One region of the Neotabrizicola sp. VNH66 genome, then DNA from elsewhere that is predicted to be linked to it. Evidence: riboswitches for the same ligand, from Rfam matches in the RefSeq annotation. Region 1 holds a riboswitch; each other region holds the start of a gene.
What was found. Region 1 has a riboswitch for cobalamin ahead of ACO2Q5_RS01915 (aromatic ring-hydroxylating oxygenase subunit alpha). Riboswitches for the same ligand answer to the same signal wherever they lie in the genome.
Positions count from the first base shown of each region.

Region 2: it holds a riboswitch for cobalamin, as region 1 does, so the genes downstream of both, ACO2Q5_RS14850 (DUF1636 family protein) here and ACO2Q5_RS01915 (aromatic ring-hydroxylating oxygenase subunit alpha) in region 1, are expected to answer to the same signal.
Region 3: it holds a riboswitch for cobalamin, as region 1 does, so the genes downstream of both, ACO2Q5_RS12745 (TonB-dependent receptor plug domain-containing protein) here and ACO2Q5_RS01915 (aromatic ring-hydroxylating oxygenase subunit alpha) in region 1, are expected to answer to the same signal.

Region 1 is NZ_JBMSDW010000001.1:370,495-378,308, forward strand. It holds gene thyX (FAD-dependent thymidylate synthase) at 1-6, shown strand, start outside; gene ACO2Q5_RS01900 (NAD(P)/FAD-dependent oxidoreductase) at 98-1,492, shown strand; gene ACO2Q5_RS01905 (AbrB family transcriptional regulator) at 1,489-2,529, opposite strand; gene ACO2Q5_RS01910 (2Fe-2S iron-sulfur cluster-binding protein) at 2,933-4,009, opposite strand; gene ACO2Q5_RS01915 (aromatic ring-hydroxylating oxygenase subunit alpha) at 4,010-5,248, opposite strand; cobalamin riboswitch at 5,358-5,552, opposite strand; gene ACO2Q5_RS01920 (ABC transporter permease) at 5,626-7,293, opposite strand; gene ACO2Q5_RS01925 (hypothetical protein) at 7,405-7,814, shown strand, end outside.
Region 2 is NZ_JBMSDW010000010.1:37,926-45,739, reverse strand. It holds gene ACO2Q5_RS14885 (molybdopterin-dependent oxidoreductase) at 1-389, shown strand, start outside; gene ACO2Q5_RS14880 (RidA family protein) at 389-730, shown strand; gene ACO2Q5_RS14875 (2-hydroxyacid dehydrogenase) at 727-1,644, shown strand; gene ACO2Q5_RS14870 (propanediol utilization protein) at 1,740-2,543, shown strand; gene cobD (threonine-phosphate decarboxylase CobD) at 2,546-3,520, shown strand; gene ACO2Q5_RS14860 (cobyric acid synthase) at 3,517-4,962, opposite strand; gene cobO (cob(I)yrinic acid a,c-diamide adenosyltransferase) at 5,240-5,872, opposite strand; cobalamin riboswitch at 5,909-6,116, shown strand; gene ACO2Q5_RS14850 (DUF1636 family protein) at 6,223-6,585, shown strand; gene cobW (cobalamin biosynthesis protein CobW) at 6,582-7,625, shown strand; gene cobN (cobaltochelatase subunit CobN) at 7,635-7,814, shown strand, end outside.
Region 3 is NZ_JBMSDW010000008.1:2,758-10,571, reverse strand. It holds gene ACO2Q5_RS12760 (ABC transporter permease) at 1-658, opposite strand, end outside; gene ACO2Q5_RS12755 (ABC transporter ATP-binding protein) at 663-1,727, opposite strand; gene ACO2Q5_RS12750 (amidase) at 1,806-3,254, opposite strand; cobalamin riboswitch at 3,405-3,593, shown strand; gene ACO2Q5_RS12745 (TonB-dependent receptor plug domain-containing protein) at 3,721-5,583, shown strand; gene ACO2Q5_RS12740 (ABC transporter substrate-binding protein) at 5,702-6,466, shown strand; gene ACO2Q5_RS12735 (FecCD family ABC transporter permease) at 6,463-7,443, shown strand; gene ACO2Q5_RS12730 (ABC transporter ATP-binding protein) at 7,440-7,814, shown strand, end outside.

The sequences.
Region 1 (7,814 bases):
GCCTGACAGGCCCTGCAGCCGCCGCCAGACGCTTCAGGGAATTTGCCCCGCCCGGAAGAGAGCGGGCACCAATGGCCTGACCTGACCGGAGATGTCCATGCCGAACCCCACCCCCGCCCGCATCGGTGACGTGTCCTTCTGGTATGCCGATATCGGCCTGCCCGCGCGCCGCCCTGCGCTGGAGGGAGACACAACGGTCGATGTCTGTATCATTGGCGCGGGCTATACCGGGCTTTGGGCGGCGTGGTATCTGAAACAGGCGGAGCCGTCGCTGAACATCCTGATCGTCGAGAAGGAGTTTGCGGGATTCGGCGCATCGGGGCGGAACGGGGGGTGGCTGTCGGGCGGGTTCTCCTGGAGCCATGCGCGTTATGCCGCGACCTCCGGCGCGGAGGCGGTGCGCGCCATGGTCCGGGCGATGAACGGCACCGTGGATGAGATCATCTCGGTCGCCGAGGCGCAGGGGATCGACGCCGATATCCGCCGCTGTGATGAGCTGATGGTGGCCGTGAACCCCGCGCAGGAGGCGCGGATGGTGGCCGAGACCGAACACCGCCGCCATTGGGGCGAAGAAGCGCGGGTTCACCGGATCAGCGCCGAGGAACTGGCGGGCCGCATCCGCATTCCGGGCGCCCGTGGCGCGCTGGTGGTGACCAATGTCGCCCGCATCCAGCCGGCCAAGCTGGTGCGCGGGCTGGCCGCCGCGGTAGAGCGCGCGGGCGTGCGGATCGCGGAGGGCACGACCGTCACCGCCCTGTCGCCGGGCCGCGTCACCACCGACCGCGGCACGGTAACGGCAAAGGCGGTGCTGCGCTGCACCGAGGGCTTTACCGCCGGTCTGCCCGGGCTGACGCGGGAATGGCTGCCGCTGAACTCGGCCCAGATCGTGACGGAGCCGCTGCCGCAAAGCGTTTGGGACCAGATCGGCTGGGACGGGCATGAAATCCTTGGCGATTTCAACAATGCCTATTGCTATTGCCAGCGCACGCGCGAGGGGCGGATCACCGTGGGCGGGCGCGGCGTGCCCTACCGCTTCGGCTCGGGCCTTGACAGCAACGGCACCCCGGATGCCGAGACGATCCGGCGGCTGGTGGCGATCCTGCACCGGCATTTCCCGGCGGCACGGCAGGCGCGGATCGACCATGCCTGGTGCGGCGTTCTGGGCGTGCCGCGCGACTGGTGCGCGACGGTGGGCTTCGATCCCGCCGCGGGGATGGGATGGGCCGGGGGCTATGTGGGCACCGGTGTGTCCACCTCCAACCTGGCGGGGCGGACGCTGGCGGATCTGACCCTGGGGCGCGAGACGGCGCTGACCGCTTTGCCCTGGGTCAACCGCCGGGTGCGGAAATGGGAGCCGGAGCCTTTGCGCTGGCTGGGGGTCACCGGCATGTATGCGCTGTTGAACGCGGCCGACCGGGCCGAGGCGCGGCCCGGGGTGCAAAATCCTTCGGTGCTGGCGACAATCGGCAATCGGCTGGCGGGCCGCAGCTAGCGCCGCCGGAGCAGCGTGAACACCAGCGGCGCGGCCACGATCACCACCAGAATCCGCACCACATGGTTCAGCGCGACAAAGGCCACATCGGCATGGATCGCCAGCGCGATCAGCCCCATTTCCGTCAGCCCGCCGGGGGCTAGGGCGAGGATCCCCTGCTCCAGCCCGATTCCGAACCAGCGGCTCAGCGCCAGCGCGAAGACCAGCGCCAGCGCCAGGGACAGCACGGTGGAGCCGATGGAGAGCACCGCCGCCCGACCAAGGGCCCCCATGGCCATGCCGCGGAACCGGCAGCCCAGCACGGTGCCCAGAACGATCTGCGCGGCATTGACCAGCAGCCCGGGCGGCGCCGCCTCGCTGATGCCGGTCAGATGCAGGCCGGCCGACAGGGCCAATGGACCCAGAAAAGTGGGGGCGGGAAAGCGCAAAGCATGGCCCATCAGACAGCCCAGCAGCGCCGCGCTCAGCAGCAGGGCCGCCTCGTGCCATTCCATCGCCAGGGAAAGGTTCACTGCACCGCTGCCCACCGAATGGCCCTGCACCACCCGGAACCACAAGGCGATCAGCGCGATGGTGATCACGATGCGCAGGGAATGCGCGAGGATGATCGGCTCCGGCTTTGCGCCCTTGGCCTCGCCAATCTCGATCATCTCGGTCAGGCCGCCGGGCATCCCCGCGAAATAGGCGGTCGGCCAGTCCAGCCGCCCGGCAAAGTGATAGAACGGCACCACCACCAGCCCCACCATCACCAGATAGGCCACCAAGAGCGCCAGCGACCCGGCCCAGAGCGTGACATGGCCCAGCACCTCGGGCGCGAAGCGGGCGCCCAGCATGACCCCGATCACCGCCACCACGGCGGGACGGATGCGGTTCGGCCCCGCCACGGGCGCCCCGCAGACCGCGGCGATCAGCGTGAAGGTCAGGGCGCCCAGCATCCAGGGCAGCGGCAGGCCAAGGGTCCAGAAGGTCAGCCCGCCCGCCGCCCCAAGCGCCAGTCCAAAAGCATGGGGCAGCAGCTGGGACAGGGGGAGGGTCAAGGGCGGCTCCGATCTGGCACGGTATGCGGCGGTATGCCGCGCCTCACCCTTCATCGCGCTCCGGCCACAAAATGTCCACCCGCACCGCGCGAGATCGAAAGCGGGCGGACAGAATTTGCCTGCTGCATTCCGGAAAGTGTTTTCAGCCCATCAGCGGTGGTCGCCAGCGCGGCGACCGGACACCTGCCAACGGCTGCGGCAAAAGTCCGGAGCCCCCCGAACGGCGGTCCGGCCCTCGCCCCCCATCCCCAGTCACAGGCTTGCGCAATCCGCAGCCGCCGCCGCACAGAAGCGCGGCAGCGGCTTTCATCACCGGGGCGGATGAGGCTTGCAGCCCTCCACCCGGGGTTTGACGCAGAAAGCCACCTGCCCCGGCCTGACCGGCGCACACGTCACGCGGGTATCAAACCTCGACCGTGACCTTGCCCAAGGGGTTGGAGCAACAGGCGAGGATCCAGCCCTCGGCAATATCCTCGTCGGAAATGCCGCCGTTATGGACCATATGCACCTCTCCGGCGGTCTTCTTCACCTTGCAGGTGCCGCAGAGACCGAAGGTGCAGCCCGAGGGGATGTTCAGACCCGACCGTTTTGCCACGCCCAGCACGGTATCCGTCTCGGCGCAGGGCACGGTCTTGCCAGAGCGGGAGAAGGCAATCTCGGCCCCGGCCCCGGCATCGGGCACCACATCGTCGATCACCGGCGCATCGGCCTCCGACTTCACCGGCGCGCCAAAGCTTTCCTGATGGTAATGCGCCATGTCGAAACCCAGGGAGACCAGCATCTCGCGCACGGCCTGCATGAAGGGTTCGGGGCCGCAGCAGAACACCTCCCGCTCCAGATAATCCGGCGCCATCAGGCCCAGCATGATCTGGCTCAGGCGACCCTGATAGCCCGGCCAGCTTTGGAACGGGTCCGGCTCCTCGACCGTGAAGCGCAGCTTCAGGCCCGGCACGCGGTCGGCAAAGCCTTCAAGCCGCTTGCGCAGCAGGATTTCCGAGGGGCGCCGGGCGGCATGGACAAAGATGATGTCCGGCATCTCGCCCGAATCCCAGGCCCAGGTTGTCATCGACATCATCGGCGTGATGCCCGACCCGGCCGAGATGAACAGGTGCTTCTTCGCCGGATGCCGGTGCGAGGAGAAGATGCCCGACGGCCCATAGGCCTTGATCTTCATGCCGGGCTTCAGATGGTCCAGCATCCAGCGGGTGCCGATGCTGGTGGCCTGCGCCTTCACCGTCACGCTGATCGACAAGGGGCGTGAGGGGCTGGACGAGATCGTATAGGTCCGCTGCACATTGCCGCCCGGCACGGGAAGGTCCAGCGTCACGAACTGGCCCGGCTGATAGTCGAACCACGCGCCCGAAGGCGCGCGAAAGGTGAAGGTGGCGGTGTCGTCGGTTTCCGGCACCACCATGGCGCATTCCAGCAGTTCGCTGTCCGACCACGGCTCCTTGGTCCAGTTCAGGCGCGACTTTGCCATTTATTCCGCCGCCATCGCCGGACGCGGCGACAGGCGCCGGGTCATGAGGTTGCAATACCAGTCGACGAACTGGATCACGCCTTCCTCCTGAATGCGGGAATAGGGGCCGGGCTCATAGGCGGGCGAGAGAATGCCCTTCTGGTTTTCCTCGACCACCTGACGGTCTTCGTCATTGGTGTTGATCCAGACCTCGGTCAGGTTCGGCAGCTGGTAATCCACGCCCTCGACCGCGTCCTTGTGGACCAGCCAGTTCGTCGTGACCTGCGTTTCCGTGGGGCTGATCGGCAGCACCCGGAAGACGATGGCATGATCGCCCAGAAAGTGGTTCCAGGTGTTCGGGTAGTGATACATCAGAAGGCTGCCCGCATCGTAAAAGGGCATCGTCCCCATGCGCTTTTCGACGGCGTGTTCCGTGCTCATCGTATAGCTTTCGGCGTTGTTCAGCAGCGGAATCCGCGCCAGACGCCACTGGAAGTCGGCGGCATTCACAAAGCGCGACGGCAGGCCCGCGGCCTCGCACCGTTTCCAGTGGTCCAGAATGTCGGGGCTGGCGCTGTCGGGGCCGTCCATCGCGGTCATCCGCGGATTGTCGGAATAGGTGCGGCAGAGCGAGGGGTGAGAGCCGCCGCAATGATAGCACTCGCGGTTGTTCTCCATCACCAGCTTCCAGTTGCCCTTTTCCACGATGGTCGAGGAATAGGCCACCTTGGCATCCGCCAGACCCGAGGGCGCCAGATAGGGCATGGCAGCGCGGGCCAGATCGGCGATCGGGGGCGGCACCTCGGCCAGACAGACATAGATGACGCCGCCCAGATCGACGCAATGCACCTTCTTCAGCCCGTATTTCGAGGCGTCGAAATCCTCGCCCATGTCGCGGGCATAGATCAGCTTGCCCTCAAGGTCATAGGTCCATTGGTGATAGGGGCAGACAAGGTTCTGGGTGGAGCCGTTGTCCTTGGCGCAGAGCCGCTGGCCACGGTGGCGGCAGACGTTATGGAAGGCACGGATGCGGTTGTCCTTGCCGCGGATGATGACCACCGGATAGGCGCCCACCTGCATCGTGGCATAGGCGCCCGGCTTGGCCAGTTCGCAGGCGGGGACGGCGAACAGCCATTCCTTGTACCAGACCTGCTCCAGATCCTGCTGATAGACGCCGGGATCGCAGTAAAGGTCACGCTCCAGCGCGAAATCGGGTTTGCGGCCCCCGATCAGGGCAAGGGTTTCCTGGGCCGAACGCATCGGGTCCTCCTGGGCCCGCGCCGTCCCGCGCGGGGGTGATCTGACATGCAGGGTGCCGGAAACGGCCGCGTCGGAAAAGACCACGCGCCGCCCCACCGCACCCCGCGGCTGGTTTTTCCTGCGAAAGGCTGGTTTCCGGGCTCGCGGCGGGCGGGTTTCCCCCGGATGCGGCGCCTTCCCAGGTCTCCTCCCAGTGGCTCTTGCCGCATCCCCCATCCGTCACCGTTGCGGGGGCAGCGCCGGTCTTGCACCGGCTTCCCAATTCTCCGCTGTCGCCAGCGGCACCTTTTGCCCTGACAGGATAGCTGCACCGCAGCGGCGGAATGCGACAATTCCGACAGGACGACGACGGGAAAAGACTTCTGCGAAAAACGCCTTCAGTCGCGGTTGGCGCGGGCCACCACGGCGACCGCCGCCAGCCCGACCAATGCCACCAGCAGGGCGGCCGGCGCGGCTTCGGACAGACGCTCCAGCGAGGACAGTTCGAACATCCGGGTGGACAGCGTGTTGTAGTTGAACGGCCGCAGCAGCAGCGTCGCGGGAAGTTCCTTGACGCAATCGACAAAGACGATCAGCAGCGCCGTCAGCACAGATCCGCGCATCATCGGCAGATAGACTGCCGTCAGCGTGCCGCCCGCGCCGCGACCCAAGGACCGCGCGGCCATCGGCAGGTTGGGCGACACCCGGTCAAAGGCGGAATCGACCGCCCCCTGCGCCACGCCGAAGAAGCGGACGACATAGGCCACCACCAGCGCCGCTGCCGTCCCGGTGATCATCAGCCCCGGGTCATGCCCGGACAGCGCCAGCACCGCATCGGCCAGCTTGTGGTCCAGCCCGGCCAAGGGCAGCAAAAGCCCGATCGCCAGCACCGCGCCGGGCGTAGCATAGCCCAAAGTCGTCAGGGGCAGCACCGCGCGCACGCCCGCGCGCCCCGAAAGCCGCAGGCCATAGACCAGAAACAGTGCCATCCCCACCGTCAGCGCCGCCGCCGTGCCGCCCGAGATCAGCGTATTCGCCAGCGCCCTGAACAGACCCGGCGCCAGCCAATGCGCGGGCGCCTGCGCGGCCAGATGCAGCATCACCCCCACCGGCAGCAGGAACCCGGCGGCAAAGGGGATCAGGCACAGCAGGAAGGCCGCCGCCCCCTGCCCCGCGCCAAGCTGCATCCGCGTGACCGGACGCTGCGCCCGGCCCATCCGGTGAAACCGCGCATTGCGGCGCGACACCCGCTCCAAAGCGACCAGCAGGAAGATCAGGAACAAAGCCACGCCCGCGATCTGCGCCGCGCCCCCGGCATTGCCGCCATTCAGCCAGGTGGAGAAAATGCCGGTGGTCAGCGTCTGCACCCCGAAATGATAGACCGTGCCGTAATCGGCCACAGTCTCCATCATCACCAGCGCGACACCCGCCGCCACCGCGGGCCGCGCCAAGGGCAGGCCCACCCGGAAGAACAAGGCCCACGGCCCGCGGCCAAGGGCGCGCGCCACCTCCCACGTGCAGCCCGACTGCTCGCGGAAGGCCGCACGGGCCAGGAGATAGACGTAAGGATACAGCGCGGCCGAGAAGACCAGCACCGCCATCCACAAAGACCGGGTCTGCGGGAACCAGTAATCCCGGGCCGAAGTCCAGCCAAAGGCCGCCCGCAGCCCGGCCTGCACCGGCCCGGCATAATCCAGCACATCGACCAGAGCATAGGCCCCCACATAGGCCGGGATCGCCATGGGAAACAGCAGCGCATGGTTCAGCCAGCGCCGCCCGAGAAAATCATACATCGTGACCAGCCAGGCGGCGCCGGTGCCCGCCGCCGCCGTCAGCGCCGCCACCCCCGCCATCAGCATCAGCGTGGTGCCGATGTAGCGCGGCAGCACCGTGGCCGTCAGATGCGGCCAGATGTTCTCGGTCGGGTTGGCCGCAATCCAGAGGACCGCCGCCACCGGCGCCAGCACCAGAAGCGCGATCAGCCCCGCGCCCAGCGTCCAGACATCGGGACGCAGGGCGGGGGCGCGCAGGCGGCGGGCGCGAAGTTGACGGATTTGCTCGGCCATCGTGACCCTTCCGCTACAGGAAAGCGGTTCCCCTGTAAAGAAAACCCCGTATATTCAGCGCAAAGCCGCGCCCGCCCGGGCCGCGCGTGAAGAATGACAAAGCAGGCCCGAATGCGCATCGTCTATCACCTTGGCGCCCATTGCACCGATGAAGAGCGGCTGATCCGCTGCCTGCTGAAGAACCGGGGCGTTCTGGCCGAACAGGGCATCGTGGTGCCCGCGCCCACCCGCTATCGCAAATTGCTGCGCGATACGGCGGTGCAGCTGAAAGGCGCCGCCGCCACGGTGGAAACGCAGGCCCTCGTGCTGGAGCAGATCATGGACGAGGATGTGGCCGACCGGCTGATCCTGTCCTGGGAAAGCTTCTTGTCCTTTCCGCAATGGGCGCTGCGCGGCCAGCTTTACAGCTTTGCCGGGGAACGCATCCGCGCCTTCACCCAGATTTTCCCGCAGATCGAGGCAGAGTTTCATCTGGCGATCCGCAACCCCGCCACATTCCTTCCGGCGCTGTTCGAAAAGCA
Region 2 (7,814 bases), on a different contig from region 1:
GCCACGGGCGCGAGGTGATGCGGATGAACCCCGCCGATGCCGCCGCCCGGGGCATTACCGATGGCCATGTGGTGCGGGTGTTCAACGCGCGCGGCGCCTGCCTTGCGGCGGTCGCGTTGTCGGATGACGTGATGCCCGGCGTGGTGCAGTTGCCGACCGGCGCCTGGTACGATCCCGAAGAGGGTGACGCGGCACAGCCCCTGGACCGCCATGGCAACCCCAATGTGCTGACGGGGGACCGCGGCACATCGCGCCTGTCGCAGGGGCCTTCGGCGCAATCCTGTCTGGTCGAGGTGGCGCCGTTCAATGACCCGCTCCCTGCGGTGCGGGCCTTCGATCCGCCCGAGTTTATTTCCCGTTCCGGTTTCAAGACGCTGAAGGACAAGTGATGAAGCATATCGACAACAACGGCCGCCGTTCCCGCGCGATCATCGCCAATGGCACGATCTTCATGGGCGGGCAGGTCGCCGATGATTTCACCGCCGATGCGGCCGAACAGACCCGGCAGGCGCTGGCGCGGATCGACGCGATCCTGACCGATGCGGGCAGCGACCGGTCGAAACTGGTCTCCGCCCAGATCTGGCTGAAGTCGATGGAGGATTACGCCGCGATGAATGCGGTCTGGGATGCGTGGATCGACCGCGACCGGGCGCCGACCCGGTCCTGCGGCGTGGTGGAAATGGCCGATCCCGGCATTCTGGTCGAGATCATCCCGACCGCCGTGCTGTGAGGCTGCTGTTCCAGAGCGACAGCGCCGATCCTGCCCGGTGGGAGGCGGCGCTGCGCCGGGTGGAGCCTGCGCTGGACTTCCGGGTCTGGCCCGATGTGGGCGACCCGGCGCTGGTGGACATGATGCTGGTCCTGCGCCCGCCGCCCGGCGGGCTGGCAGGGTATGACCGGCTGCGGCTGGTGCATCTGATCAGCGCGGGTGCCGATCAGGTGAAGGATTATCCCTTTCCGCCCGGCCTGCCCGTGGCACGGCTGAGCGAGCCGGGGCAGGTGGCGGGAATGGTGGAATATGTGCTGCATGCCGTGCTGCACCATCACCGCGACTTCGACCTTTACGCCCGCCAGCAGGCCGCGCGGATCTGGGAGGAGGTGCCGCGGGTTCCGGCGGCGCAGCGGACAGTGGGGGTGATGGGGCTGGGTGCCCTTGGCACACCTGTGGCCCGGGCCCTGACAGGTCTGGGCTTTGCCGTTCACGGCTGGTCGCGCAGCGGTCGCCCGGTGGAGGGGGTGACGGTCCATGCCGGGGCCGAAGGGATGGCCGGATTTCTGGCCGCGTCGCAGATCGTGGTGGCGCTGCTGCCCCTTTCACCCGAAACGGTGGGCCTGTTCGACGACCGCTTCTTCGCGGCGATGCCTCCGGGCAGTTTCTTCATCAACGCGGGCCGCGGCGCGCAGCTGGACATGGCGGCGCTGGCCCGGGCGCTGGTCTCCGGCCATTTGGCGGGGGCCACGCTGGATGTGCTGTCACCCGAGCCGCCCGCGCGTGATGATCCGGTCTGGACCGTGCCCAACCTGCGGCTGACGCCGCATATCGCCACCTCGCCCGATCCCCTGACGGCGGCAGAGGTGGTGATCGGCAATTACCGCCGCGTTCTGGCGGGAGAGCCGCTGCTGACCCCGGTCACCCCCGGCTGATACCGGTTTACCCTTCTGACGGAAGACCGAGCGGGCCGGACCATTGCGCGCGGGCAGCGGGACAGCCAAAGAGGTCGCGGCAAGGGGGACGGCCTGTGGCATCCGGCAAGGTGGTGGTTCAGGGACATTTCGGTGAGATCCTGCAGGGCCGGTTCGGCTCGCGGGGTACCGTCGCCCTTGTCACGCTGCCCTGTGACACCCTGCGCTGCACTCTCTGGCGCGCGCCCGGTCCGCTGCGGCTGTTTCAGCCCGACGGGCGGGTCCTGACCCCGGCAGAGCTGCTCCGCCTGCTGGCCGCGCTTGGCCTGCCTCCATCCGGCGGCCATGTCCTGCATCTGGACATGCCCGTGGCTGCCGGGGCAGGGGCCTCCACCGCGGTGCGGGTGGCCATCGCGCGGGCTGCGGGCATCACCGGGCCGGAGCGGATCGCGCAGGCCTGTCTGGCCAGCGAGGGGGCTTCGGACCCGTTGATGTTCGTCGGTGCCGGGCGGCTTCTCTGGGCCTCGCGTCACGGCCGGGTGCTGGCAAGGATGCCCGCGCTGCCCCGGTTCGAGGTGCTGGGTGGCTTCCTCGGCGCGGGCCAGCGCACCGATCCGGCGGATGACCGCTTTCCCGACATTACTGATCTGGTGGCGGAGTGGCAGGCGGGTCCGCCCGATCTGGCGGCTCTGGGGCGGCTGGCCTCGGCCTCGGCCGCGCGCTGTCTGGCCCTGCGCGGTCCCGCCGCGGACCCCACAGCCGCGCTGGCGCGGCAGTTTGGCGCGGCGGGCTGGCTGATCGCCCATACCGGATCGGCCCGGGGCCTGATCTTCGCGCCGGGTCAGGTGCCCGGCGCAGCGGTTGCGGCCTTGCGGCAGGCCGGGTTTTCGGGGATCACCCGCTTCACGGGCGGGGGATGACGATGCGCGATCACGGCGGCAATCTGGATGCGGCGCAGGCGCGCTATGGCGGCGGACCCTGGGTCGATCTTTCCACCGGGATCAACCGGGTGCCCTGGCCGGTGCCGCCCCTGCCCGGGGATGTGCTGACCGCACTGCCCAAAGCCCCGGCCATGGCGGCGCTGCTGGCGGCGGCACGGACGGCCTATGGCACCGCGGCCCCGATTGTCGCGCTGGCCGGCGCGCAGGCGGCGATCCAGCTGGTGCCGCGCCTGTCTGTGCCGGGGCGCGCCCGTGTGCTGGGGCCGACCTACAACGAACATGCTGCCGCTTTGCGTCAGGCGGGCTGGCAGGTCGAGGAGGTCACCCGCCCCGAGGCCCTGCCGGGTGCCGATCTGGCGGTGCTGGTCAACCCCAACAACCCCGACGGCCGCCTGCTGACCTCCGCCGCGCTGCGCGCGCTGGCCGGGCAGGTGGGGCGGCTGGTCGTGGATGAAAGCTTCGCCGATGCCGATCCCGCCGCTTCGGTCGCGGCCCATGCGGGGACGGATGGGCTGATCGTCCTGCGCTCCTTCGGCAAGTTCTACGGGCTGGCCGGGCTGCGGCTTGGCTTCGCGCTTGGCCCCGCGGCGGATATCGCCCTGATGGCGGCGATGGCCGGGCCCTGGGCGGTCTCCGGCCCGGCGATCCATGCCGGAACGCTGGCGCTGGCAGATACCGGCTGGGCCGCGGCCACCCGCGCGCGACTGGCAGAGGATGCCGCGCGGATGGACAGGCTGGCGCAGGGCCGCGGCTGGTCGCTTGTCGGCGGCACGGCGCTGTTCCGGCTCTATGATACGCCCTCGGCCGGGGAGGCACAGACCGACCTCGCCCGCCACCGGGTCTGGAGCCGCATCTTCCCGTGGTCCCCGACGCTGATCCGGCTTGGCCTTCCGGGGAGCGAGGCCGAATGGGCGCAGGTCGCCCCCGCCTTCACCCCCGGCTTTGCCGCGCCCTAACGGGCCAGCGCCAGAAGGCCCGGCACGTCCAGATGCGCCTCCAGATGCGCAGCAAGGGCGTCCAGCACAGCCTCTATCCCCGCTGCATAGGCCAGCCCCGAAGAGGCCGCGCCAAGCTGCGCCAGCCAGGCTGCGCGGAACGCGTCGTCGGTGAAAAGCCCGTGCAGATAGCTGCCGGTCACCCGGCCATCCGGGCTGGTCGCGCCCTCGGGCCGCCCGTCCAGCAGGGCGAAGGGCCGGGTGCAATCCGCGCCCCCGGTCCGGCCGATGTGGATCTCATATCCCTCGACCGGCAGACCGCTGGCGCAATGGGTGGCGGCAGAGCGGGTCAGCCGCTTGTCCGCCGTCATCACCGTCTCGACCTCCAGAAAGCCAAGGCCCGGGGTCACGCCCGCCGCGCCCTCGATCCCCTCCGGATCGGCCACCGTCCGGCCCAGCATCTGATAGCCACCGCAGATGCCAAGGATATGGCCGCCCCGCCGCCGGTGGGCGGCCAGGTCGATGTCCCAGCCCTGCGCGCGCAGAAAGGCCAGATCGCCGCGGGTGGATTTCGACCCCGGCAGGATCACCAGCCGCGCATCGCCCGGAATGGCACGGCCCGGCAGCACCATCTCGACCGTGACGCCCGGCTCCTGCTTCAACGGATCAAGGTCGTCGAAATTCGCGATCCGCGACAAAGCAAGGCAGGCGATCTTCACCCCGCCGCCCCGCCCGTTGCCGGTCAGATCCAGTGCATCTTCGGCCGGAAGTCGCCCGGCCCCGTGGAACCACGGCAGCACCCCGAACCCGCGCCAGCCGGTGCGCGCCGCGATCAGCGCATAGCCATCGTCAAACAGCCGCGGATCGCCGCGGAACTTGTTGATCAGAAAGCCCTGCACCATGGCGGCATCTTCGGGGTCCAGAATGGCCTGCGTGCCGATGATCTGCGCGATCACCCCGCCCCGGTCGATGTCCCCCGCCAGCACGACCGGCACATCCGCGGCCCGGGCAAAGCCCATATTGGCAATATCGGCGCGGCGCAGGTTCACCTCGGCGGGGCTGCCCGCCCCTTCGACGATCACCAGATCCGCCTGCGCCTTCAGCCGGGCAAAGCTTTCCAGCACCGCCCCCATAAGCCGCGGCTTCAGCGCCGGATAATCCGCTGCCCGCGTGGTGGTCAGCCGCCGCCCCTGCACCACCACCTGCGCGCCGGTGTCCGTCTCCGGCTTCAGGAGGACCGGGTTCATGTCGGTCAGCGGCGCCACCCCGCAGGCCAGCGCCTGCAGCGCCTGCGCCCGCCCGATCTCGCCCCCGTCCGCCGTCACCGCGGCATTGTTCGACATGTTCTGCGGCTTGAACGGCAGCACCCGCAGCCCGCGCAACCGCGCCGCCCGGCACAGCCCCGCCACCAGCATCGACTTGCCCACATTCGACCCGGTGCCCTGAATCATCAGCGCCCGCATCATCGGCCCCCTTGGCGCGGGTTGACACTGCGGGAGCCTCCGGCGGGGATATTTATCGCCAAGATAAAGGCAGCGTCACAGGTCGGCAGCCGCACCTCGGGCCGTTTGCACGGGGGAGGCGCGGCGCCTTTACCTTGGACGGTCATCGGGATCCCTCCCTGTACCGTGTCCCGACCATGGCGCCAAAAGGTTAAGAAACCTTTGCCTTTATCTTGGCACAAATATCCTGGGGGTCCGGGGGTGAAGCCCCCGGCCTTGGCCGCAGGCACCCCCGGCATCAGAATTCCACCCCCGGCTGCGCCTTGATCCCGTCGCGGAACGGATGCTTCACCACCGCCATCTCGGTCACCAGATCGGCCATCCCGATCAGCTCGGGCTTCGCGTTGCGGCCGGTCAGGCAGACATGGGTCATCGGCGGCTTTTCATCGCGCAGGAAGGCCGCGACCTCGGCCACATCCAGATAGTCATAGCGCAATGCGATGTTGATCTCGTCCAGAAGGACGAAGCGGATCGCCGGGTCGCGGATCAGCGCTTTCGCCTTCGCCCAGCCCGCCCGGGCCGCCGCCACATCGCGGGCGCGGTCCTGGGTTTCCCAGGTGAAGCCCTCTCCCATGGCGTGGAACTGGCACAGATCCCCGAAATGCGTGGTCAGAAGCTGCCGCTCGCCGGTGTCCCAGCTGCCCTTGATGAACTGCACCACGGCGCAGGGCATGCCATGGGCGATGCAGCGCAGGATCATGCCGAAGCCGGACGACGACTTGCCCTTGCCCGGCCCGGTATGGACAAGGATCAGCCCCTTTTCGCCGGTCTTTCCTTCCATCATCCGGTCGCGGGCGGCCTTGATCTTCGCCATTTTCGCGGCATGGCGGATGTCGGCAACGGTGCTGGTGTCGCGGCTGTCTTCGGCCATGTCGGCGGCGCTCCTTGACTTTCGGCGGGCCTTGGCCTTTCTGGGGGCCAAGCTGGTTCCTGTCTATGACAGGCGAAGAGGGAATGCGAGTAGGCCCCCAAAGGGCCAAGGCGCAGCCGCCCCCGCGACCGTGACCGGAGTTGTGCCCTTCCAATGCCACTGGCCTCGCGGCCGGGAAGGCGGACGGGCCGGGCCCAAAGCCCGCTCCGCAAGCCGGGAGACCTGCCAGCTTTGGATCTTTTCGGGCGGACGGGGTGTTCCGCGACCGGAGACTGCTGCGGCGTCTCTGCGCGCCCGTCGTTGTCCCGGCCGTATTCCCCCTTTTCGCCCCCCTGCGGAGGGCAGGCGGTATGACGGTAAGACTGCTGGTCTGTGCGACCTGCCGGGCGGGAGAGGCCGTGGAAGACGGCCGTCCCGTGCCGGGCGCGCGCCTTGCCGCCGCGCTGGAGGCGGGCGGTGCCCCCGATGGCGTGGCCCTTCAGCGGGTGGAATGCCTGTCCGCCTGCGGGCAGGGCTGCGCCGTCGCGCTCTGCGCCCCGGGGCGCTGGTCCTATGTCTATGGCCGCCTGACCGAGGCCGACGCCCCCGACATCCTGACCGGGGCCGCGGCCTATGCCGCCGCGCCCGACGGGCTGGTGCCGTGGCGCGAGCGGCCCGCGATTTTCCGCAAGCAGTCGCTTGCCCGTCTTCCCCCGATCGGAGAGCCTGAATGACCGACCTTGCCAAGATTCCCGTTTCCGTCATCACCGGCTTTCTCGGTTCCGGCAAGACGACGCTGATCCGCCATCTGATGCAGAACCCGCAGGGGCGGCGGCTGGCGGTTCTGGTCAATGAATTCGGCACGCTTGGGGTGGATGGCGACATCCTAGCCGCCTGTGCCGATGAAAACTGCCCGGCGGAGAATATCGTCGAGCTGGCGAACGGCTGCATCTGCTGCACCGTCGCCGACGACTTCATCCCCACGGTCGAGGCGCTTTTGGCGCTGCCCACGCGACCCGATCACATCCTGATCGAAACCTCGGGCCTTGCGCTGCCGAAGCCGCTGCTGAAAGCGTTCGACTGGCCCGCGATCCGGTCGAAGATCACCGTCGATGGCGTGATCACCCTGGCCGATGCCGAGGCGGTGGCGGCAGGCCGCTTTGCCCCCGATCCGGCCGCGGTGCAGGCGCAGGCCCTGGCCGACCCGGGCGTCGATCATGAAACCCCGCTGTCCGAGGTGTTTGAGGATCAGATCGCCTGCGCCGACATCGTTCTGCTGTCCAAGGCCGATCTGGCGGGCGAGGCGGGGCTTGCCGCCGCACGTGCCGTGGTGGAGGCCGAAGCGCCCCGCCGCCTGCCGATCCTCGCCATGAGCGAGGGCGTGATCGACCCGGCGGTGATCCTTGGGCTGCATGCCGCCGCCGAAGACGACCTTGCCGCCCGCCCCAGCCACCATGACGGCGCCGATGACCATGAGCATGATGACTTCGACAGCACGGTGATCGACTTGCCCGAAATTGCCGATCCCGAGGCGCTGGCCGAAGGCATCCGCCGTCTGGCGCGCGAACAGCACATCCTGCGGGTGAAGGGCCATGTCGCCGTGACGGGGCGGCCGATGCGCCTGCTGGTGCAGGCCGTGGGCGAACGGGTGCGCCATCAGTTCGACCGGCCCTGGGGCGATGCGCCCCGGCACTCGCGGCTGGTGGTGATCGCCGAGCATGACCACATCGACCCGGTGGCCATCCGCGCGGCTCTGGCGCAATCCGGGGTCTGAGGCGCCGCGATGCATGTTGTCTTCCGCGAAAGCCACGGGCTGGAGGAAACCGCAGTGCCCACCGATCTGCGGCAATCGCCCGCCGATCTGCTGGTCCTGTCGTTTTCCGACAGCGACCTTGGTGCCTTCGCGGCGGGCTGGCACCGGGCGCGGACGGCGGGCCAGCCGCTGCCCGGCTTGCGGCTGGCC
Region 3 (7,814 bases), on a different contig from region 1:
GGATCACCCGCCGCAGCGTGCGCCAGCGGCTGGCGTAAAGGTCATAGCTCGCCTCCAGAAGCCGCATGTCGAAGCGGTCGATGGCGGCGAAGAGGGGCAGCACCATCAGCGGCAGATAGACATAGGCCATCCCGATCAGCACCGCCGTATCGGTGTAGATGATCGGGATGGGCCGGTCGATCAGGCCGATGGCCATGAGCGAGGAGTTCAGCACCCCTTCGTTCCGGATCACTTCGTTGATTGCAAAGGTGCGGATCAGGAGATTGGTCCAGAACGGAATGGTGATCAGGAACAGCCAGAAGGCCCGCGCGCGGGGCGGTTGGGTGGCGATGAACCATGCAGTCGGGAATCCCACGGCGAAGGTCACGGCCGTGGTGGCCAGCGACAACCAGGCTGAGCGCCAGAAGATCGTCAGATGCGCATCGGCCAGAACATAGGCCTCATCGAAGATGTCATAGGTGAACAGGACCGCGATCCAGCCCTCGACCGAAGGTTCGCGGATCACGCCGCCGGTGTCGTTCGCGGTCAGGAAGGAATAGACCAGCACGATCAGCAGCGGACCCGAGGCAGCGAGGGCCAGCACCACCAGCGCGGGCAATGACAGAAGCCAGCCGTTGCGGGCGGATTGGCGGATGACGCGGTCTTCGGCGGCGCTCATCCGGTCAGTCCTCCAGCACCTGAACCGCGCCGGGGGCAAAGCGCAGGCCGACGGTCTGGCCCTGCTCCAGCGCATTGCCGCCGGTCGCCTCGGACTGCACCCGCGCGACCACCTCGGCCCCGTCGGGCAGGGTCAGGTGATAATGCGTGTCAGTGCCGAAATAGACCGCACCCGAGACGGTGGCGGGCAGGGCGCCCTCTTCCCCCGCGGGGCCGATCCGCACATGTTCTGGCCGGACGGCCAGTGTCACCGTGCCTGCCCGCGGGGCGCTGGCGGCGATGACCGGGCCGGATCCCAGCCTGACGCCGCCGGGCACCGTCACCCCGGGCAGAAAGTTCGTCTCGCCGATGAAGCTGGCCACGAAGCGGTTCACCGGCCTTGTGTAGATGTCGCGCGGGGCGCCCACCTGTTGCAGCTTGCCCGCCGACATGACGCCGATCCGGTCGGACATCGTCAGCGCCTCTTCCTGATCATGGGTCACGAAGATGAAGGTGATCCCGGTCTCGGTCTGCAGCCGCTTCAGCTCGGTCTGCATTTCCTTGCGCAGCTTCAGGTCCAGCGCGGACAGGGGTTCGTCCAGCAACAGGACTTTCGGCTGCGGGGCCAAGGCGCGGGCCAGTGCCACCCGCTGCTGTTGCCCGCCCGACAGCTGGCTGGTCTTGCGCCCGGCCATCGCCTCCAGCTTCACCAGCGCCAGCATCCGCTCCGTCGTGGCGCGCACCTCGGCCCGCGGGCGGCCCAGCATTTCAAGCCCGAAGCCGATGTTCTGCGCCACGGTCAGATGCGGGAACAAGGCATAACTCTGGAACACCGTATTCACCGGGCGGCGGTTCGGCGGCAGGGTGGAAATATCGGTGCCGTCCAGCAGGATTTCCCCGCCGGTGGGCATTTCAAACCCGGCGATCAGCCGCAGAAGCGTAGTCTTGCCACAGCCGGAGGGGCCGAGGAGGGTAAAGAACTCTCCGCGCCGGATATCGACCGAGACATCATCCAGCGCCCGGACCGCGGCGGCCCCCTGTCCGAAGGCCTTGATCACATGGCGGGCCGAGATGGTGACGTCATCGCTCAAGGCGGGGCCTCTCCGTTGCCGGTCTTTTGATCATATTGGGCGGCGCATGACCCGCTTGGCAAGCGAATCGTGCAGGGCTCAGCCCGCCATCGGTGCCCTTTTTGCCGCCCAAGGCGCCGCCCGCTCGATTTCGGCGCAAAGCGCGATCAGTTCCTCATCCGCGCCGAAGGGGGCGGCCAGATGCACGCCGATGGGCAGCCCGTCCGAGGACCAGCCAAGCGGCAGGCTGGCCGCGGGCTGGCCGCTGGCGTTGAAGATGGCGCAGAAGGGCGAATAGTCGAAAATGCCGCCCGGCCCGATGCGGAAGCCCACGTAATCTTCGGTCTTATGGGCGAAGCGGCCCACGCGGGCGGGCGGTTCGGCCAGAGTGGCGGTCAGCAGAATGTCCGGGCCGGTCCCGTCTTCGGGGCGGAAGAACGCGGCCATTTCACGCCCGAAATCATGGATTTCCTCTACGGCTTCCAGATAGCGGGTCGGGTGCAGCGTCTCGGCATGGGCGACGGCGCCCCGGCCCACGGCTTCGACCAGATCCTCGGTCAGCACCCGGCCTTTCAGCGCGGTGCGGATCGACAGGGCGCTGCCCACGCCCACGATATCGGTCCAGGCCCGCATCATGCCGGGCACATCCGCCACCGGGCGACCGGGTTCGACGTGATGGCCAAGCGCCTCCAGCAGGCGGCCGGCGGCGTGGACCGCCTCGGCCACTTCGGGGTGGATCGGCTGGCCGGTCAGGGTGGTGTCGCAGATCGCCACCCGCAGCCGCCGCGGCGGGCGGCTGATCGCCTGCGCATGGCCGCGGGCAAGGGGCGGCGCCCAATAGGGCGCGCCGAGGTCCGCGCCTTCGCAGGCGTCCAGCATCGTGGCCGTGTCGCGCACGGATCGGGTCAGGAAGCCGTCGATGGCCATGCCCGCCCAGCCCTCGCCTGAGAAAGGTCCGTCGGGCAGGCGCGCACGGGTGGGTTTGAACCCGAAAAGCCCGCAGCTGGAGGCCGGGATGCGCACCGATCCGCCGCCGTCCGAGCCATGGGCAAAGGCCACGATCCCCGCCGCCACCGCGGCTCCCGCGCCGCCCGAAGACCCGCCCGAGGTATGGTCAAGGTTCCACGGGTTCCGTGTCGGCCCGCCATAGACCGCCGATTCTGTCGCCGCCCCCACGCCGCCTTCGGGGCTGGTGGTGCGGCCGAAGGTGACGACGCCGGTGGCGCGGATGCGGCGGAAGATGTTGCTGTCGCCCTTGTGGCGGGTGTTGGCGAACAGCCGGCTGCCGTTGTGGGTGGGAAAATCCACCGCCTCGCAGCCCAGATCCTTGATCAGGAACGGCACGCCCCGGAAGGGACCCTGCGGCAGGCCCGCCGCGATGGAGCGCCGGGCCACCTGTTCCTGCATCAGCACGACCGCATTGATGGCGGGATTGCGCGCTTCAACCGCGGCCAGCGCGGCATCCAGCAGCTCATCCGGGCTGACCTCGCGGCGGGCCACCAGCCCCGCCAGCTCGGTGGCATCCGTTGCGCCAAGATCTCCGATCATCGCCGATTCTCCTGTTTGTTGGGGACATGCTGACCGCAGCCGCCGGGCCGGTCCAGCCGGGATGCGGCCTGCCGTGGCCTGATTGCGCCGCCTGCGGCCCGCGCAGCGACACTGCGCCTGCGCTGCGCTTGACAGTTCCGTGATCCCGCCGCAGGAAGGGGCACCTTCGGTTCCGGGCCTGCCCGGATGAAAAGGGAACGCGGTGCAACTCCGCGGCTGCCCCCGCAACTGTAAGCGGCGAGTGCGGACGGAACATGCCACTGGGGCCGATTTCCCCGGGAAGGCCCGTCCAAACCCAGACCCGCAAGCCAGGAGACCTGCCGAGGTGATCACCCTTTCCGCCGCGCGGGGTGCGCGGAGGAGGGCGGGTTTCCGCCAGAGGTGACGTATCACCGTTCTGGCGGCCCATGGTCCCGGAGCAGATCGCATTTCCGGCGGGTCCCCCGCTGAACCGGAGACACCACAGATGCAGGGCATCTCGCGCATCGCACTTCTGGCGGCACTGGCCGCCACCCATGGTGGCATGGCCACCGCCCAGACCGACGACGACAGCGTTCTTCTGGGCACGATCACGCTCTCCGCCTCGACCCTGCCTGTCTCGCTCAGCGAGACGGGGGCCACGGTGAACGTGGTGACCGCCGAGGATCTGAAGAAATCGGGTGAGCTTTCGGTGGCCAGCCAGCTTGCCCGCATTCCCGGTGTGTCGATGTCGCGCAACGGCGGGCTTGGCACCTCCACCGCGCTGCGGCTGCGCGGGCTCTCCGGCCCCTATATCGGTGTCCGCATCGACGGGCTGGATGTGGCAGACCCTTCGGGCACCCAATGCGCCTATGACTTCGGTTCCACCACGATGGGCGGCATCAGCCGGATCGAGGTTCTGCGCGGCTCGCAATCGGCGCTGTTCGGCTCCGAGGCGATCGGCGGCGTGGTCGAGATCACCAGCTTCCGCGCCACCGAAGAGGGCACCGCGGGCGAGATCGCGCTGGAGGCCGGATCGCATGGCACCTACAGCGGCACCGCCTCGGTCGGCGTCAAGACGGAGCGGGCGGAACTCTCGTTCTCGGTGAGCCGCACGGTAACCGACGGTTTCTCGGCCTATTCCGGCGGGACCGAGGATGACGGCTTCCGCTCGACCAATGTCACCTTCTATGCCGCCTACGATCTGACCGATGACATCCGGATCGGCGCGAACGGCATCTGGCGCAAGTCCTTTACCGAATTCGATGATCAGACCGCCGACCAGCTGAACACCGAAGACGGGCTGCTGAAGGGCGGCCGGGTCTTTGCCGAATTCGACACCGGGGCGGTCCGCCATGCACTCTCGTTCGCGCGCACCGTGACGGAACGGGACTATGCCTATCCGGCGGGCTGGTATTCGACGACCACCTTCGACGGCAGCCGGGACCAGCTGGCCTATAACGGCAGCTGGACCGCCAACGACCAGATCAGCCTGACCTGGGGCGCGGACCGCACCAAGGAAACCTTTGACGGCAGCAGCACGTCGGGCATTGTTACCGATATCGACACGGGAGAGGCCACCACGAAATCGGTCTTTGCCGAACTCCTTTATTCCCCGAATGACACGATCGACCTGTCGCTGGCCCTGCGCCATGACGATCACAGCACCTTCGGCGGCTATGACACCGGTCGTCTGGCGCTGGCCTGGCATGCGACGGATGATCTGATCATCCGCGCCGTGGCCTCCACCGGGTTCCGCGCACCCTCGCTTTATGAGCTTTACAGCACCTATTACGGCAATCCTGCGCTGAAGCCCGAAACCAGCCGCAGTTTCGAGCTGGGGGCCGAATATACCTTCGGCAACGGCGCCACGCTGCAGGCGACGCTGTTCGATACCGAGATCGACGACAAGATCCAGTGGGCGGGCGGCAGCTACAATCAGGTGCCCGGCACGACCCGCACCAAAGGGGTAGAACTGTCGGGCCAGACGCAGATTGCAGAAGGCTGGAACCTGTTCGGCAACTATACCTATACCGATGCCTATACGGTTTCGGGCGCGGTGGAGAGCGTGGCGGTTCGGGTGCCGCGGCACGACCTGACCCTTGGGGTCGAGGCGCAGGTGACGGACCGGCTGTCGGGCCTGTTCACCGTCCAGCATGTGGCCGATTTCTACGATAACGGCATCTGGCCCGCGCCGACCTCCAAGATGCCGGACTACACCGTTGCCAATATCTCGCTCAGCTATGAGGTCAACGACACGACCGCGGCCTATCTGCGTGTCGAGAACCTGTTCGATGAGACGTATGAGACGGTGCGCAACTATGCCCAGCCCGGCCGGTCGGTCTATGTGGGCGTCCGCACCTCGTTCTGATCTGCGCCTTGCAGGGTGCGCCGGGGCGGTCTGTGCCGCGCTGGCGGCCCTTGGTGCCCTGCTGCCGTCTGGGGCGGCCGGGCAGGGCGCCATCGGGTCCGGGGCGGCGGGCGTTCCCTTGCCCGCTGCCCCGGCCCGTGTCGTTTCCATCAACCTTTGCACCGACCAGATCGCCATGATGCTGGCGGCGCCCGGGCAGCTGGTCTCGGTCAGCCATCTGGCGACCGATCCTTTGTCCTCCTCCATGGCGGAGGAGGCCGCGGCCTGGCCCGCGAACCGCGGCGGGGCGGAACAGGTGTTCCTGCTGCATCCCGATCTGGTGCTGGCGGGCGAATATACCTCGGCCGCGACGGTGGACCTGCTGCGCCGTCTGGGTGTGCCGGTGGTCCGGGTGCCGGTCGTCTCATCGCTGGAACAGGTGCCGGACCAGATCCGTCTTGTGGCCGCAGCCATGGGTCGGGGGCCTGAGGGAGAGGCGCTGGCTGCCGAATTCACATCCGGTCTGGCCGCCCTGCGCAGCGATCTGCCGCCCGCCACCGCGGCACTGTATTATCCGAACGGCTATACCAGCGGGGCGGGCACGCTGGCCGATGACGTGCTGGCGGCCACCGGATTTCGTAACATCGGCGCCGAGGCCGGGTTGACCGGCGGCGGCACCCTGCCGCTGGAGCGGCTGGTGATGGCCGCGCCGCAGGTGATTGTCACCTCCACCCCTTATCCCGGTGCCTCGCGCGCCGAGGATATTCTGGTCCACCCGGCGCTTGCGGTGCTGCGGCAGGGGGCGGGGCTGGCCTCCACCACCGATGCCGACTGGGTCTGCGGCACGCCGCATATCCTACGCGCGGTCGCCGCGATGAAAGCCGCGCGGGAGGCGCTGGAATGAAACTGTTCCTGTTCCTTGTCCTGCTGGTTCTGGCGCTGTTCGCGGCCTCGCTGCTGATCGGTCCGGCGGGTCTGGGCCTTGGCGAGAGTCTTGCCGCGCTGTTCCGGGGGGAGGGCGGGCCGGTGGTGCTGGTGATGCAGGAAATCCGCCTGCCGCGCGCCGTGCTGGGCCTGCTGGCCGGGGCGGCGCTTGGCCTGTCGGGTGCGGCGATGCAGGGCTATCTGCGCAACCCGCTGGCCGAACCCGGGCTGATCGGCGTTTCCGGCTCGGCCGCCTTGGGCGCGGTTCTGGCACTGCAGACCGGGCTGGCCGGGGTCTTCGCGCTGGCGCTGCCATTGTCGGCGCTGGCGGGGGCGGGGCTTTCGGTTCTGCTGATCCTTGCGCTGGCCGGGCCGCGGGGCGGGGCGCTGGCGCTGATCCTTGCGGGGGTGGCGCTGTCGGCGCTGTCGGGGGCGCTGACCTCGCTGGTGCTGAACCTGTCGCCCAACCCCTTTGCCGCGATGGAAATCGTCTATTGGATGATGGGATCGCTGGCCGACCGTTCGATGGCGCATGTCTGGCTGGCCGGGCCGTTCATCGTGGCGGGGATGGCGGCGCTTTTGTCGGTGGGCCGGGGGCTGGACGCGCTGACCCTGGGCGAGGATGCGGCGCAGTCGATGGGCGTCAACCTCAACCGGCTGCGGCTGGTGGTGATCTTTGGCACCGCGGCGGCCGTGGGCGCGGCGGTGGCGGTGGCGGGCGCCGTGGGCTTTGTCGGGCTGGTGGTGCCGCATATCCTGCGCCCCTGGGTCGGGGCGCGGCCGTCGCGGCTTTTGCCCGCGGCGGCGCTTGGCGGGGCGGCGATGCTGCTGGCCGCCGATATCGCCACCCGGCTGATCGCGCCCGACCGTGACCTGAAGCTGGGCGTCCTGACCGCCATTGTCGGCGCACCGTTCTTCCTGCATCTGATCTGGCGCCTGCGGAGGGTGGAGGCATGACGCTGCTGTCCGTCCAGAACCTGACCCTGCGCCGGGGCACCTGCCCGGTGGTGGACGGCGTCACCTTCTCCGTGGTCGCGGGAGAGGTGGTGGGCCTGATCGGCCCCAATGGCGCGGGCAAGACCACGCTTCTGCGCGGGCTTCTGGGGCTTTTGCCGGTCGAGGGGCACTCCTCCCTCTCTGCCCTGTCCGCGCGGGAGCGGGCGAAGGCCGCGGCCTTCCTGCCGCAGGGGCGCGACATCGCATGGCCGGTCCGGGTCGAGACATTGGTGGCCCTTGGCCGCAGCCCGCATGGCGCGGCCGACCCGGCGCATCCGGCGGTGGCGCGGGCCATCGCACGCATGGGACTGGAGGGGTTTCGTGCCCGTCCC